3 regions of the Streptomyces sp. NPDC001137 genome follow, and region 2 is predicted to be linked to each of the others. Evidence: riboswitches for the same ligand, from Rfam matches in the RefSeq annotation. Region 2 holds a riboswitch; each other region holds the start of a gene.

Region 1 (4,761 bases), on a different contig from region 2:
CCCGCCGGTGGACAGCACCACCCAGCCGCCGCTCCTGCCGGGTGAGTCCGCGACCGGCCAGAACGCAGCTCCGAGCCCGACCGTGAGGTGAGATCCGGGCGGCTTGGTGATAGTGGAGCCGCCTCTTCCGTCTGTGGCGAAATTGTAATGGACGGTTGAACTACTCGTCGGTTACCGCAGGTTGACAGCGTTCCGCCAACAGATCCACGATGTGATCGCACTGGGGCTCATGTGACCAATGGGCCCGGTGTTCCTCAGACCATTCACCCCCGGTGCGGCCGGGCGCGGCGTGCTGCCCTGCGCCGCCGCGCCGGGATCTGCACACGCCAAGATGGGGATCTGCATGTCCATAGCCAGACGTGTCACCGCGCGCCGCCTCCTGGGGACGGGCGCCGCCTCGCTCGCCCTGTGCGCCGCCACCGTCGCCGCGGCCTCGGGGGCCTGGGCCACCGGCACGCCCGGCGGTGACGGCTGGAAGCATGCCGACGGCTACCGGCCCGGCACCGGCGCCGGCACCAAGACGGAGACGGACCGCTGCCAGTTCTCGCTGGACGGCAGCAACTTCTACGACTCGGTCAAGGTCGACGACCAGACCCTGAAGCCCACCGACGACGGCAAGGTCCACATCAAGGTCCGAACCGCGGGCGACGCCACGACCTGCACGGCCTCCCTGGCCTCCTACCTGGCCCACGGCCCGTCCTTCGCCACCTCCGGCGAGCAGGTCTTCGTCGACTTCGACTCGGTGACGGTCAAGCAGGGCCAGACCGACTCCCTCGACATCGCGGTGCCCGACGCGGGCTGCTTCGCGCAGATCGACCTCTACCGGGGCGCCGTGAAGTTCGACGGCAAGCTGGACGCGAAGGACGGCTTCGAACACGGCGATCTGCCCAAGGGCCCCGACCACCCGGTCATCAAGGACAAGCTCATCGCCTCCTGGAACGGCGGCACGAAGGACTGCACGAGCACCGAGTCGCAGCCGCCGTCCACCCCGCCCGCCTCGACCCCGCCGGCCGGGCAGCCCTCCACGCCGGCCGAGGAGAGCCCCACCCCGACTCCGAGCGCCTCCGAGTCGACGCCGAGCGGGCCCGACACCCCGGTCGCCTCCGCGTCGACCACCGCTCCCGCGGCCACCACGAGCGGCGGCGGTGGCCTCGCGGAGACCGGCGGCGGCAGCGACTCCGGTCTCATCGTCGGCGGCGCCACGGCGCTCCTGGCCGCCGGCGGGGCGATCGTCGTCGTGACCAGGCGCCGCCGCACGGCCCACCGGTGATCCGCCCCCGCCCGACCGGCCGGCGGACATCCCGATAGCCACTCCCGATACGAACGCCCCGGAGACCCCCGCTCCGGGGCGTTCGTGCCGCCGGATCCGCGGACCGGTCAACTCCCGTCCGCGGCACAGTGCCTGAGCAGCAGTCGTACGTCGTCGTCGACGACCTGGTAGCGCACCACGCGCCCTTCCTTCTCGCCCGCCACGACCCCGGCCGCCCTGAGCAGCCGCAGCGCCTGTGAGACGGCGGGGTCGTTCATGCCGGTCGCGATCGCCAGGTCGGACACGGCCAGCGGGCCGGTGCGGTGCAGGGCGAGCAGCAGGGCGAGCCGCTTGGGATCGGCGAGCAGGGAGAAGCGGTCGGCCCAGGTCCGGACGTGCTCGGCGTCGCCGATGGCCTCGATGGCCTCGCACACCCGGTGGCCGTCGATCGTGCGGCGGTCTGCGCGGTCGGCCGGGACGAGATGCATACGGCCATCCTCGCAGGCGCCTCCATGTGATCTTCCATACCTGCGCAGGTATGCAGCTATGCAGGGGAAGCCCAACGCCCCTACGGTGGGCGGGCCGTGGTGTTCGGGAAGTCGGTGCCATGCCGACGCGGCCCTCGCCACTGTGATCGGGGAGTTCGTCGCCCACGTCCCGCGAGGGACAGCCACTGGCCGCCAAGGCGGCTGGGAAGGCGGGCGGCGGACGTACGACCCGTAAGCCAGGAGACCGGCCACGGCATCTCACGAGGTGATCCACGAGGTGCTGGAGCGTGACCGCATGACCCTGCCCGGGACGTCCCTGCCCGAATCCGAGGCGCCCGTCTCCTTCCGCTGGCGGCGCGAGGACACCGTGAAGACGGTCGGCCTGATGGCGGTGATCGCCGCCCTGCACGTCGTCGCGTTCGGCATCCTCTTCCTCCTGGTCGTCCCCGGGCACTACGAGGTCGGCAACAAGGCCTTCGGGCTCGGCCTCGGCATCACCGCGTACACGCTCGGCATGCGGCACGCCTTCGACGCCGACCACATCGCCGCCATCGACAACACCACCCGCAAGCTGATGGCCGACGGCAAGCGGCCGGTGTCGGTGGGGTTCTGGTTCGCGCTCGGGCACTCCAGCGTGGTCGTGGTGCTGGCGGCGATGATCGCGGGCGGCACCCAGCTCGCCGACAAGGTCATGAACGAGCACTCCCGCACCCACCAGGTGCTCGGCTTCATGGGTACGACGATCTCGGCGACGTTCCTCTATCTCGTCGCCGCGCTGAACCTGGTCGCCCTCGTGGGCATCCTGCGCGTCTTCCGGGCGATGCGGGCGGGGACGTACGACGAGAAGGAGCTCGAACAGCACCTCGACTCCCGCGGCTTCATGAACCGGATCCTCGGCCGCCTGACCAGGTCCATCTCCCGCCCCGGCCAGATGTTCCCGCTCGGCTTCCTCTTCGGCCTGGGCTTCGACACGGCGACCGAGGTCACGCTGATGGTGATGGCGGGCTCCGGCGCGGCGGCCGGGCTGCCCTGGTACGCGATCCTGTGCCTTCCGCTGCTCTTCGCGGCCGGCATGAGCCTGTTCGACACGCTCGACGGCACGTTCATGAACTTCGCCTACCAGTGGGCCTCCTCGAACCCGGTGCGCAAGGTGTTCTACAACCTCACCATCACCGGGCTGTCCATCGCCGTCGCCTTCTTCATCGCCACGATGGAACTCTTCGGCCTCGACCTGGCCAACGTCGGCTACATCATCGTCGGCCTGTTCGTGGTGGTGTGGGTGGCGGCGGTGGGGTACTGGAAGGCGGCGCGGGTGGAGCAGCGGTGGGCGGCGCCGACCGCGCCCCCAGCGGAGCGCTAACGCTCCACTGTCTCCAAATACAGCTTCACGAAACGGTCCACGTCGACCTCCAACGCCACGTCCACCAGCGGCTGTCGACGGGCTCCCTCGTGGATCTCGGACTCTCCGGGGCGGGGGCGGCGGTCCACTATCGTCTGGCCGCGGGTCGGGCCGGGGGCGAGGGAGACCTCGACGGGGAGCAGGCGGGTGGTGATGCCCGCGGGGTCGACGACCGTGCAGACCGCGCCCGCGTCCCCGAGGCCGCCGGCCTCCTCCGCCTCGGGGGCCTCGCCCGGGTGGGCCGGCCGGTGGGCGAGGAGCTCGCCGGCCAACCGGGTGCCGGGATCGGTGCTCGCGCGCAACCGGTGCACATCGGCGCCGGGGACGACGACCTGCGTGAACACGTCCAGGCCGTACATCGTGATCGGTACCCCGGCGGTGAGCAGGACGGCGGCCGCCTCCGGATCGTGCCAGACGTTGAACTCGGCGACCGCCGTGGCGTTCCCGGTGGCCGCCGCGCCCCCCATGAACACGATCCGCTCGATGTTGCGGGTGACTTCGGGGTGGGTGCGCAGCAGCAGGGCGATATTGGTCAGGGGCGCGGTGGGGACGAGGGTGACCGGGCGCGGCGAGGCGAGGATCTCCCGGCGCAGCAGGGTCACCGCGTCCACGTCGGCGGGGGTGCGGGTGGGCGCGGGCAGGCCGAGGTCGCCCATGCCGTCGGAGCCGTGCACATGCCGCGCCGAGCGCGCCGGCTCGATCAGCGGGCGCTCGGCTCCGCGGCCGACGGGGATGTCGGGGGCGCCGGCCTGTTCCAGCACGGTGAGGGTGTTGCGGACGACACCGTCCACGTCCGTGTTCCCGGCGACGCAGGTGACCGCGCGCAGGTCGATCCCCGGGTGGCGGACGGCGAAGAGCAGGGCCAGGGCGTCGTCGACACCCGTGTCGCAGTCGATGATCACCGGGATGGGCTGACCGGTCACGGCCGGGCTCCTCTCACTACGACGACACGGGTCGCTACGACACGGGCTGCGCGCCGGGCGCTACGACAGTGACCTTACGCAGCCGCCCACAGTTCGGCGCCACGGGTCCGGACGCACTCCCCGATCCCCTCCAGCAGCCGTTCCACCGGTACGGCCCCCGGCCGCCGTCCGTCCCGCAGCCGCAGGGCCGCCAGGTCGCCCCCGGCCTCCCGTTCGCCGATCACCGCCTGGTACGGCACCAGGCGCGCGGCCCGGATGCGGGCACCGAGGCTGCCCTGCTCGGGAGCGGCCACCTCGGCGCGCAGCCCGCGTGCCAGGGCCCGCCGTACGAGGTCGTGGGCCTGCTCCTCCTGAGCCTGCGACACCGGCAGCACCACGAGCTGGACGGGCGCGACCCAGGCCGGGAAGGCCCCGCCGTGCTCCTCGATCATCTGCGCCACCGCCCGCTCCACGCTGCCGATGATGCTGCGGTGGACCATCACCGGCCGGTGTTTGGCGCCGTCGGCGCCGATGTAGTGCAGATCGAAGCGTTCGGGCTGGTGGAAGTCGATCTGGACGGTGGAGAGGGTGGCCTCGCGGCCGGCGGAGTCGACGACCTGGACGTCGATCTTGGGCCCGTAGAAGGCGGCCTCGCCCTGAGCCGCCTCGTACGCCACACCGGCGCCCGCCAGCACCTCCTCCAGCAGCCCGGTGGCCCGTTTC
Region 2 (4,761 bases):
GCTCACCGTCACAGGGGCGGCTCTCGCCGGGCTTCCGGCCTCGGCGGCGAGTCTGCCGAAGGGGCACGACGTCTCTTCGCACCAGAAGAACGTCAACTGGTCGAGCGCGAAGGCCAAGGGCGCAAGGTTCGTCTACGTCAAGGCGACCGAGTCCACGAACTACAGCAATCCGTACTTCGGCCAGCAGTACAACGGCGCCCGCAGCGCCGGCATCATCCGCGGCGCGTACCACTTCGCACTGCCGGACAAGTCGTCGGGCAGGGCGCAGGCGGCGTACTTCGTGAACCACGGCGGCAGGTGGAGTTCGGACGGCTGGACGCTGCCGCCCGCGCTCGACATCGAATACAACCCGTACAGCGCCAAGCACAGGTGCTACGGACTGAGCAAGGCGCGCATGGTCGGCTGGATCAAGTCGTTCAGCGGCGAGGTGAAGCGGCTCACCGGCCGCCATCCCGTGATCTACACGACCACCCACTGGTGGAACACCTGCACGGGCGGAAGCGGCGCGTTCGCCTCCGACCACGCGCTGTGGATAGCCCGTCACGGCTCCGGGGCCACGGGTTCTCTCCCGGCCGGCTGGTCGTTCTGGACCTTCTGGCAGTACGACAACGGCGGCGACCTGCCGGGTGACCAGAATCTCTTCAACGGGTCGCAGACCCAGCTGAGGAAGTTCGCCCGGGGCTACTGACCAAGGGGCGCCGAGAGACCGGGGGTCGCCGGGACGGGGCGGAGCGGCGACCCCCTCATTCAGACATCGTGCAGCCGCCCTCAGTTCATCTTCCGTTCACCCAGGTTGCCTACGGTCAACCGACCGTTGACTTCGAACGATTGCCTGGGTAAATGGAAAACTTCTCGCTGATCCTCGCGATTGTGGTCGTAACCGCACTCGCGTTTGATTTCACGAACGGTTTCCACGACACCGCCAACGCGATGGCCACCACCATCTCGACCGGTGCGCTCAAGCCCAAGGTCGCGGTGGCCATGTCCGCCGTGCTGAACCTTGCGGGTGCCTTCCTCTCCGTGGAGGTCGCCAACACGATCTCCAAGGGTCTCGTCGACGAGACCGGCATACGTCCCGAGGTCATCTTCGCGGCGCTGGTCGGCGCGATCCTCTGGAACCTGCTGACCTGGCTCGTCGGCCTTCCCTCCAGTTCCTCGCACGCCCTGATGGGCGGTCTGATCGGCGCCACCATCGCCTCGGCCGGCATGGGCGCGGTGCACGGCGACGTGCTCGTCACCAAGGTGCTCATCCCGGCGCTCGCCGCCCCGATCGTCGCGGGCCTGGCAGCCCTGCTCGCGACCCGGCTGTCGTACACCCTCGGCAAGAAGGCCGACGGCAAGGCCGCCGAAAAGGGCTACCGCGTCGGCCAGATCGCCTCCGCGGGCCTGGTCTCGCTGGCCCACGGCACCAACGACGCACAGAAGACGATGGGCATCATCACCCTCGCCCTGGTCGCCGGCGGCGCCGTCGCCCCCGACTCCGACCCGCCCACCTGGGTCATCCTCTCCGCGGGCCTCGCCATCGCGCTCGGCACCTGGCTCGGTGGCTGGCGCATCATCCGCACCATGGGCAAGGGACTGACCGAGCTCCAGCCGCAGCAGGGCTTCGCCGCCCAGACCAGCGCGGCCACGGTCATCCTGGCCTCCTCGCACCTCGGCTTCTCGCTCTCCACCACCCACTCGGTCTCCGGTTCGGTGATGGGTGCGGGCCTCGGCCGCAAGGGCGGCGTGGTCCGCTGGTCGACGGCGACCCGCATGCTCGTGGCCTGGTGCCTGACGCTGCCGGCCGCGGCCCTGGTCGGTGCGGGCGCGGAGTCCGTGACGGATCTCGGCGACTGGGGCACCGCCGTCGTCGCCGTCTTCCTGGTCGTCGCCAGCGCGGCCATCTGGAAGGTCTCCCGGCGCGAGGTCGTCGACGCGTCGAACGTCAACGCGACCGACGAACCCGCGGGCGTGGTGACCACGGCGATCGCCGCCGTGACCCCGCCCCCCACGGGCACGGTGACCGAGGGCCTGACGGCCACGATCCCCGCCCCGGCCCCCGTGGCCGCCGCCCCCGACCCGGCGACCCCGCCGGCCGCGGCCGTCTGAGCCCGCCCACCCGGCACTTAAGGAAGAGAAGCAGCATGAAGATCGACTGGGCAGCCCTGGGCTCCGTCTTCGGCGTCAGCCTCGCGGTCACGGTGGGCCTCGTGGCCCTGTTCACCCTCGGCATCATGGGCCTGTCGCGCCGCGAGCGGGCCGTGGCGCAGGGCAACTCGGCGTCCCTCGCGGTGGCCGGCGCGTACGTGGCCTTCGCGGGGGTCGCGGCGGCGGTGGCCTACGGGATCCATCTGGTGATCGCCAAGTCCTGAGGCGGCCGGACCGCCTCCCCACCGTCCCGCGGGGCGAGGAAGCACCCTTTCGTGCTTCCTCGCCCCGCGGGTTTTTCATGCGCGGGTCCGAGCGCCGGGTGTGGGCCTCAGCACACTCCCCCGCCGCAGGTCAACGGCAAGTTGACTGCCGTTCGGGGGCGTGGTGGACTGCCGAAGCCATATACGGCGGCGCGAGAGGAAGCCGGTGCGAGTCCGGCGCGGTCCCGCCACTGTCACCGGGGTAGTAAGCCCCGGGAGCCAGGAACTCTCACCGCCGGTCTCGTCGAACCAGGGCGTGGACACCCTGAGTGAGGACATGTCGCCATGCCAGCCTGCCGTTTGAGGTTCAGGACCAGGTCCCTGCTCGATCCCACGGCCGGCTGAGCCGATGCGTGCCGATCGCGTCTTCGCGTACGGCGCCGCCGCCGGCCTCCTCGGTGACCATCTGCTCGGCGATCCGCGCCGTGGGCATCCGGTCGCCGTGTTCGGGCGGGCCGCGGGTGCCGTGGAGCAGGTGTTGTGGCGGGACCATCGCGGGTGGGGCGCGCTGCACACCGCCGTGTGCGCCGGGAGCGCCATTGCGCTGGGTGCCCTCGCGCAGCGGTCCGTACGTCCGTCCCGTACCGCCTCCCTCGCTCTGACCGCGGCCGCCACGTGGGCCGTTGTCGGGGGGACCTCGCTCGCGCGCGAGGCCCGTGGCATCGGGCGGGCGCTGGAGGCCGGGGACGTCGAGGCCGCCCGGGCCAGGCTGCCGCATCTGTGCGGGCGGGATCCGCAGGCCCTGGACGCCGACGGGATCGCGCGGGCGGTGGTGGAGTCCGTCGCCGAGAACACCTCCGATGCCGTCGTGGGGGCGCTGGTGTGGGGGGCCGTGGGCGGAGTGCCCGGGCTGCTCGGGTTCCGGGCCGTGAACACGCTCGACGCCATGGTGGGGCACAAGTCGGCCAGGTACCGGCGGTACGGCTGGGCTTCGGCGCGGCTGGACGATGTGGCGGGGTGGCCGGGGGCCCGTCTGACCGCCGTGCTGGCCGCCGCTGCCGGGGGTGACGGCCGGGGGGCCGTACGCGCCTGGCGTTCTGACGCCGCGAAGCATCCGAGCCCCAATGCCGGGCCCGTGGAGGCTTCGTTCGCGGGGGCGCTGGGGGTGCGGCTCGGGGGGACCTTGTCGTATGGGGGGCGTGTTGAGCATCGGCCTGTGCTGAACGGGGAGGGGCGTGCCGTGGAAGTCGGCGACATCGAGCGTGCCGTGCGGTTGTCGCGGCGGGTCGGATGGCTGGCGTTGGGGGTCAGTGCGGCTGGGGCGGTGCTGCGGGGCCGGGTCGCACGGCGCCCGGCGGTGGGGGCTGTGCCCACCCGTTCCGCCCCAGCGGAACGACTGCCCACAGCGGATGCGGTGGGGGCTGTGCCCCGTTCCGCCCTGGCGGAACGACTGCCCACAGCGGTTGGGCGACAGCAGGGTGGTGTGTCATGAGCGGCGGGGGGCTTCTCGTTGCCGGTACCACCTCCGATGCCGGGAAGAGTGTCGTCACTGCCGGGATCTGTCGTTGGCTGGTGCGGCAGGGGGTCAAGGTGGCGCCCTTCAAGGCGCAGAACATGTCCCTCAATTCGTTCGTGACGCGTGAGGGTGCCGAGATCGGGCGGGCTCAGGCCATGCAGGCGCAGGCCTGCCGGGTCGAGCCGACCGCGCTGATGAACCCCGTGCTGCTCAAGCCCGGTGGCGAGCAGAGCAGCCAGGTCGTGCTGATGGGCAAGCCCGTCGGCGAGTTGAGTGCGCGCGGGTATCACGGGGGGCGGCAGCAGCAGCTTCTGGGGACCGTGCTCGACTGCCTGGCCGAGTTGCGGGGCACGTATGACGCCGTGATCTGTGAGGGGGCGGGTTCTCCCGCCGAGATCAACCTGCGGCGGACCGACATCGTGAACATGGGCATCGCCCGTAACGCGCGGCTTCCCGTGCTCGTGGTCGGTGACATCGACCGCGGCGGGGTCTTCGCCTCCTTCTTCGGGACCGTCGCCCTGCTCTCGCCCGAGGACCAGGAACTCGTCGCCGGGTTCCTCGTCAACAAGTTCCGGGGGGACGTCAGCCTCCTGGAGCCGGGGCTCGACATGCTGCACGGGCTCACCGGGCGGCGGACGTATGGCGTGCTCCCCTTTCAGCACGGCCTCGGCATCGACGAGGAGGACGGACTGCGGGTCTCCCTTCGGGGGACGGTGCGGGAGTCGAACGTCGCGCCGCCCGTCGGCGAGGACGTGCTGCGGGTCGCCGTGTGCGCGATCCCGCTGATGTCCAACTTCACCGACGTGGACGCCCTGGCCGCCGAACCGGGCGTCGTGGTGCGGTTCGTGGACCGGCCCGAGGAACTCGCCGACGCCGACCTCGTCGTCGTACCGGGGACCCGGGGAACGGTGA
Region 3 (4,761 bases), on a different contig from region 2:
GTCGGTGGGTGCCCTCGTGGCGGTGCTGGTGTTCAAGGCCCTCGCGTACACCTTCTGTCTGGGCAGCCTGCGCGGTGGCCCCGTCTTTCCCGCCCTGTTCCTGGGCGGGGCAGCCGGTGTCCTGCTGGCGCCGCTGCCCGGTCTGGGGCTGGTGCCGGCGATGGCGGTCGGGATGGCGGCGTCGGTGACCGCGGCCCTGCGGGTGCCCGTGAGCAGCGTGGTCCTGGTCGTGCTCCTGCTGGGCAACGTGGACACGGTGGCGCTGGTGGTGCTGGCCGCCGTGGTGTCCTTCGTCGTGGTTCAGCTGCTTCCGCAGGGGCCGAGCATCCCCGCGTTCGGCGCGCCGCCGGCCGGTCGAGCGCCTCGTCCGGGCGTGTCGCAGCCATCGTGAGCGAGGCTGGGTGAATGCCTGCGGGACATCGCCGGAGCCGGCCCGGCTCGCGCGAGGGCGTCGACGTATACGAGCGTGCAGAGGCTGAACGCGCCGTCCGAGCCCCGCAGCCCGTCAGCAGAGCCGCCGGGTCGCAGCCGCCGCGCCCCCTCGGGCCGACGCGAAACACCATGGGCCGTCGGGAGGTGCCCGCGACTCGATGACCCGCATGGGGTACCGCAGCCTCGTCCGGATCCTCGACATCATGTTCCTGATGTGCCGGCCGTGGACTCAGCTGGTTCCGGGGATGACGTAGTAGCTCAGCCACGGGGACTGGCCGGGTGTGAAGGCGACAGACGCCTGTGTCGCGAGGTAGAAGCTCTCTCCGCCGATCTGACCGCGCTGGTCCTGACCGGCTGGTGTCAGCACGCAGTCGGCGTTGGTGTAGAGCCGGATGTCGTAGAGCGTGTAGTTGTCCACGCTGTAGGCGCCGCCCGGCAGACGATGGCATGCCTCGACTGCCGGGCTCTGGATCGCCACCTTCCGCTTGGCGGGTGTCGTGTAGACGAGCTGACCCATGGCGGAGTCCGAGCAGCCCGCTGCGGCGAGCAGGAGAACGACGGCTCCGGCCCCGCGGCCGACGTGGCGACGACAGATCATGGCGACGAGTCCTCGTCTGTGCAGGAATTCAGCGAGAGGCCTGCGGCCTCTTCGGCCACGCTGCCGTGATCCGGTCGGGGGTGCCGTGCGGTGGTGGGCTGAAGGGGTGGCGCGGAGGTCGCGGGTGACACCGGTAGGCCGATGTGGCGGCCGTGCTGCTCGGGGCGCAGCGAGCTCGGGGCGCCCGATGTCGGCTCCGCGCTCGTGTGCACATGTTCCAGGCCGGACGAACAGCAGCGCGGTGTGATCGGGAGCCGGTCGCCGCCCGCGTGCTGGTACGTGAGGGGCGCCCTGGACCTCCTCGGCGGTCAGGACCCTGCGCGGCTCCCGAGCCCGCCGCTCGGCAGGGCGTCGTAGTCGGGCAGCGGCAGGGTGCCGCGGGCGGGTGGGTCTTGACTCTCACGTCCTCCCGGCGTCAGCGGCTGCCCGGCCCGCCGCTCCCGAACGCCCCGCTGTTGCCCTCGCTCCAGCGCTTGCGCTGCTGCGACCCACTCGTCCTGCTCGGCGTATTGCCGTGACCGGGCAGCTCGTGCGGGGTCAGCCGCTGCTCGCTGCGGGGTATCTCGGCGGGCTCACGGTTCTCCTGTACCTCGCGGACCGGGCCGTCGTCCGGCAGTTGCGGCTGATCCTCCGGGCGCGGCGGAGCGGGTTCACGGCGACGGATGCGGGCGCCCAGCCAGAAGGCACCGATCAGCAGGGCCACGACCGCCACCCCCACGACGACCAGGCCGATTCCCAGGGCGCCGCGGCCTGCGGCGATGTCCATGTCCATCCATGAGGTGCTCATGGGCACGCGGGTACCCATGGGACCCGGTGCGAACCGGCCCGGCCGGCCCGAGTCGACGGGATCGCGGTCACCGGTGTTTGAGGGGGTCGGTGACGGCAACCCGCCAGGTGTGACTTCGACGACCCAGCAGGAGCTCTTCCGGTTCCTGGAGGACCGCTTCGCCTGCGCGCAGGCGTGCACCGAGTGCGCACGCGCGTGTGCGCTGCGCGCGAGCCTCGTGGACCCGGACGGCACGGAGGAGCAGGAACTCGTACGACGCAAGGGCATCATGTGCGCGGAGGTGTGCGACGCGACCTGCCGTGTGCTGTCCGAGCAGAACAGCCTGGACGAGGCCGCCATCCGCATCCAGGTGGAGTGGTGCCGCACCGTGTGCCTGGAGGGTGCGCACGCCTTCGACCGGTTTCCGGGCGCCGAGGACGGCGCGAAGGCCTGCCGGCAGTGCGCCGAGGCGTGCACGGAATTCCTCGCCACCCTGAACTGACGCTCACGGCGCACCGACCGGCTGCCCGAGCCGCACGTTCCAGCGCCCCGCCCTGCCGCTGAGCCCGACGGCCGTCAGCGGCGGGACGTCCGCGCGCCAGAACGCCGACTCCGGCGCCCCGAGCGCCCGGACCACCGCGGCCCGTACGGCCTCGGGTTCGACAACGGCGATCGTCCGGCCCGGTGTCCGCGCGACCGCCTCCAGCCAGCCCGCCACCCGGTCGCACAGCGCCGTCACCGACTCCCCGCCGTGCGGCGCCGCCGCGGGGTCCGACAGCCAGCGGGCCAGCGCCTCCGGCTCGCGCTCGCTCACCTCCGCCAGCGTCGCACCGCGCCAGCGGCCCGCATCCAGGGCCGCCAACTCCGGCGCGTCCACGGCGTCGAGGCCGAGGGCGCCCGCGGTCTCGCGGCAGCGCACGGTGGGGGAGACCCAGACCCGTTCCGCCGCCGGGAGCGTGCCGGCGGCCGCCCGTGCCTGCCGCAGCCCGGAGGCGTCCAGCGGGCAGCCGTCGTCGAAGCGGGCCTCCCTGAGGGCCGCCGTGATCGCAGGTGAGACCAAGATCACTCGGCTCGTCATACGTCCATCCCCGCCCTCGACATCCCTTCAAATCCCTGGCCCTGACGAGAAAAACGGCTCACCAGGGGCGCTCACGGCCGCCCCGTGCGCCCTTGGCCCCACCTCTGCTTCGCGGTACCTTCTCGTGGATATTGACGACGGCACAGCGGAAGCCGGTGGAAGTCCGGCACGGTCGCGCCACTGTAAGTCCGGTACGCACCCTGGGTGCGCACCGGGTGAGTCAGACCCGCCCCGTCGTCGCGTGCACCACCGAGACGGGACGCGAGTTCCCCAGGAGGGCCTGCCATGGCGCAGTCTGTCGCTCAGCCGACCACCACCCCCACCGCCGTACCGGCAAAGCTGCCGATCGGCGCGATCGTCCCCTGGGCGGTCTTCTTCGGCATCCTGATGCTGGTTCTGCTCTACTTCGTCGGCGCCGAGCAGGGCGCCACTTCCGTGATGAACGGATCCGACGTGCACGAGTGGGTGCACGACGCCCGCCACCTGCTCGGCTTCCCCTGCCACTGAGGGCGGCGAGAAAGCACAGCCGCTCATGAACTCGGCAACCGTCCGCAACCTCCTGGTGCGTGGCATGCTCGCGGGGCTCGCCGCGGGCCTGCTCGCCCTGGTCGTCGCCTACTTCCTCGGTGAACCGCGCGTGGATGCGGCCATCGCCTACGAGGAGGCGCACTCCCACGAGCACGGCGTCGAAGCCGTCAGCCGCACGATGCAGTCCACCGCGGGCCTGTCCACCGGTGTCCTGGTCTACGGCGTCGCGTTCGGCGGCATCGCCGCCCTCGCGTACTGCTTCGCGCTCGGCCGCATCGGCCGCTTCGGGCCGCGCGCGAGCGCGCTGCTCCTGGCGGCCGCCGGCCTGATCACCGTGTACGTCGTGCCGTTCCTGAAGTACCCGGCCAACCCCCCGTCCGTCGGAGACCCCGACACCATCGGCAAACGCACCACGCTGTACTTCCTGATGGTGGTGCTCAGCGTGCTGCTGGCCGTGGCCGCCGTCATCCTGGGCAAGCGCCTGGCGCCCCGCCTGGGCAACTGGAACGCCACGCTCGCCGCGGGCGCGTTCCTCGTCCTCGCCATCGGGCTCGCGTACGCGTTCCTGCCGTCCTTCAACGAGGTCCCCAAGGACTTCTCCGCCACCCTGCTCTGGCAGTTCCGACTGGCGGCCCTGGCCGTCCAGTTGACCTTGTGGACCTCCTTCGGGCTGGTCTTCGGGGTGCTGGCGGAGCGGGTGCTCGCGCCGAAGCCGGCGCGGGCGAACGGCGCTTCCAAGGCAACTCCCGTCGCCCATTGACCCGTTCCACCGGTTCACTTGGCAAAGGGCCCCCGGTCGACGACCGGGGGCCCTTTCCCTGTCCCTCGCCATTCCCAATTTCTGGAACACGTTCTACGGTGTGCGCCGTCAGGACCGGCCTGGGAAGCCTGGAGGCGCCGTGCACCTCGAATACACGCCCGAGCAGCAGCGGCTGCGCACCGAACTGCGCTCGTACTTCGCCGAGTTGGTGCCGGACAACGCCTACGCACGGCACGGCGACCCGGCCGCCCAGAAACGCTTCTACCGCGAGACCATCCGACGCCTGGGCACCGACGGCTGGCTCGGCGTGGGCTGGCCGAAGGAGTACGGCGGGCGCGGGCTGACCGCGATGGAGCAGTTCATCTTCTTCGACGAGGCCGCCCAGGCCGGCGTACCACTGCCGCTGATGGCGCTGAACACCGTCGGGCCGACGATCATGCAGTTCGGCACGGAGGAGCAGAAGGCGTACTTCCTGCCCAAGATCCTCGCCGGCGAGATCGACTTCGCGATCGGCTACAGCGAGCCCGACGCGGGCACCGATCTCGCGTCCCTGAAGACGCGCGCCGTACGGGACGGCGACGAGTACGTCGTCAACGGCC

The links. Region 2 has a riboswitch for cobalamin ahead of ABT254_RS39630 (cobalamin biosynthesis protein). Riboswitches for the same ligand answer to the same signal wherever they lie in the genome.
Region 1: linked by a shared signal. The riboswitch ahead of nicT (Nickel transporter NicT) and the one ahead of ABT254_RS39630 (cobalamin biosynthesis protein) in region 2 are both predicted to bind cobalamin.
Region 3: linked by a shared signal. The riboswitch ahead of ABT254_RS29555 (CbtB domain-containing protein) and the one ahead of ABT254_RS39630 (cobalamin biosynthesis protein) in region 2 are both predicted to bind cobalamin.

What each region holds. Positions count from the first base shown of each region.
Region 1 is NZ_JBEPBA010000011.1:196,262-201,022, reverse strand. It holds gene ABT254_RS23570 (DUF4142 domain-containing protein) at 1-91, shown strand, start outside; gene ABT254_RS23565 (LAETG motif-containing sortase-dependent surface protein) at 344-1,270, shown strand; gene ABT254_RS23560 (ArsR/SmtB family transcription factor) at 1,378-1,737, opposite strand; cobalamin riboswitch at 1,818-2,004, shown strand; gene nicT (Nickel transporter NicT) at 2,033-3,097, shown strand; gene ABT254_RS23550 (nucleoside hydrolase) at 3,094-4,059, opposite strand; gene thrS (threonine--tRNA ligase) at 4,134-4,761, opposite strand, start outside.
Region 2 is NZ_JBEPBA010000029.1:56,896-61,656, forward strand. It holds gene ABT254_RS39615 (lysozyme) at 1-688, shown strand, start outside; gene ABT254_RS39620 (inorganic phosphate transporter) at 841-2,091, shown strand; gene ABT254_RS39625 (hypothetical protein) at 2,127-2,354, shown strand; cobalamin riboswitch at 2,501-2,642, shown strand; gene ABT254_RS39630 (cobalamin biosynthesis protein) at 2,743-3,825, shown strand; gene ABT254_RS39635 (cobyric acid synthase) at 3,822-4,761, shown strand, end outside.
Region 3 is NZ_JBEPBA010000017.1:44,862-49,622, forward strand. It holds gene ABT254_RS29530 (chloride channel protein) at 1-391, shown strand, start outside; gene ABT254_RS29535 (hypothetical protein) at 662-1,030, opposite strand; gene ABT254_RS29540 (DUF6479 family protein) at 1,446-1,817, opposite strand; gene ABT254_RS29545 (four-helix bundle copper-binding protein) at 1,927-2,298, shown strand; gene ABT254_RS29550 (histidine phosphatase family protein) at 2,302-2,874, opposite strand; cobalamin riboswitch at 2,975-3,157, shown strand; gene ABT254_RS29555 (CbtB domain-containing protein) at 3,160-3,381, shown strand; gene ABT254_RS29560 (CbtA family protein) at 3,407-4,162, shown strand; gene ABT254_RS29565 (acyl-CoA dehydrogenase family protein) at 4,302-4,761, shown strand, end outside.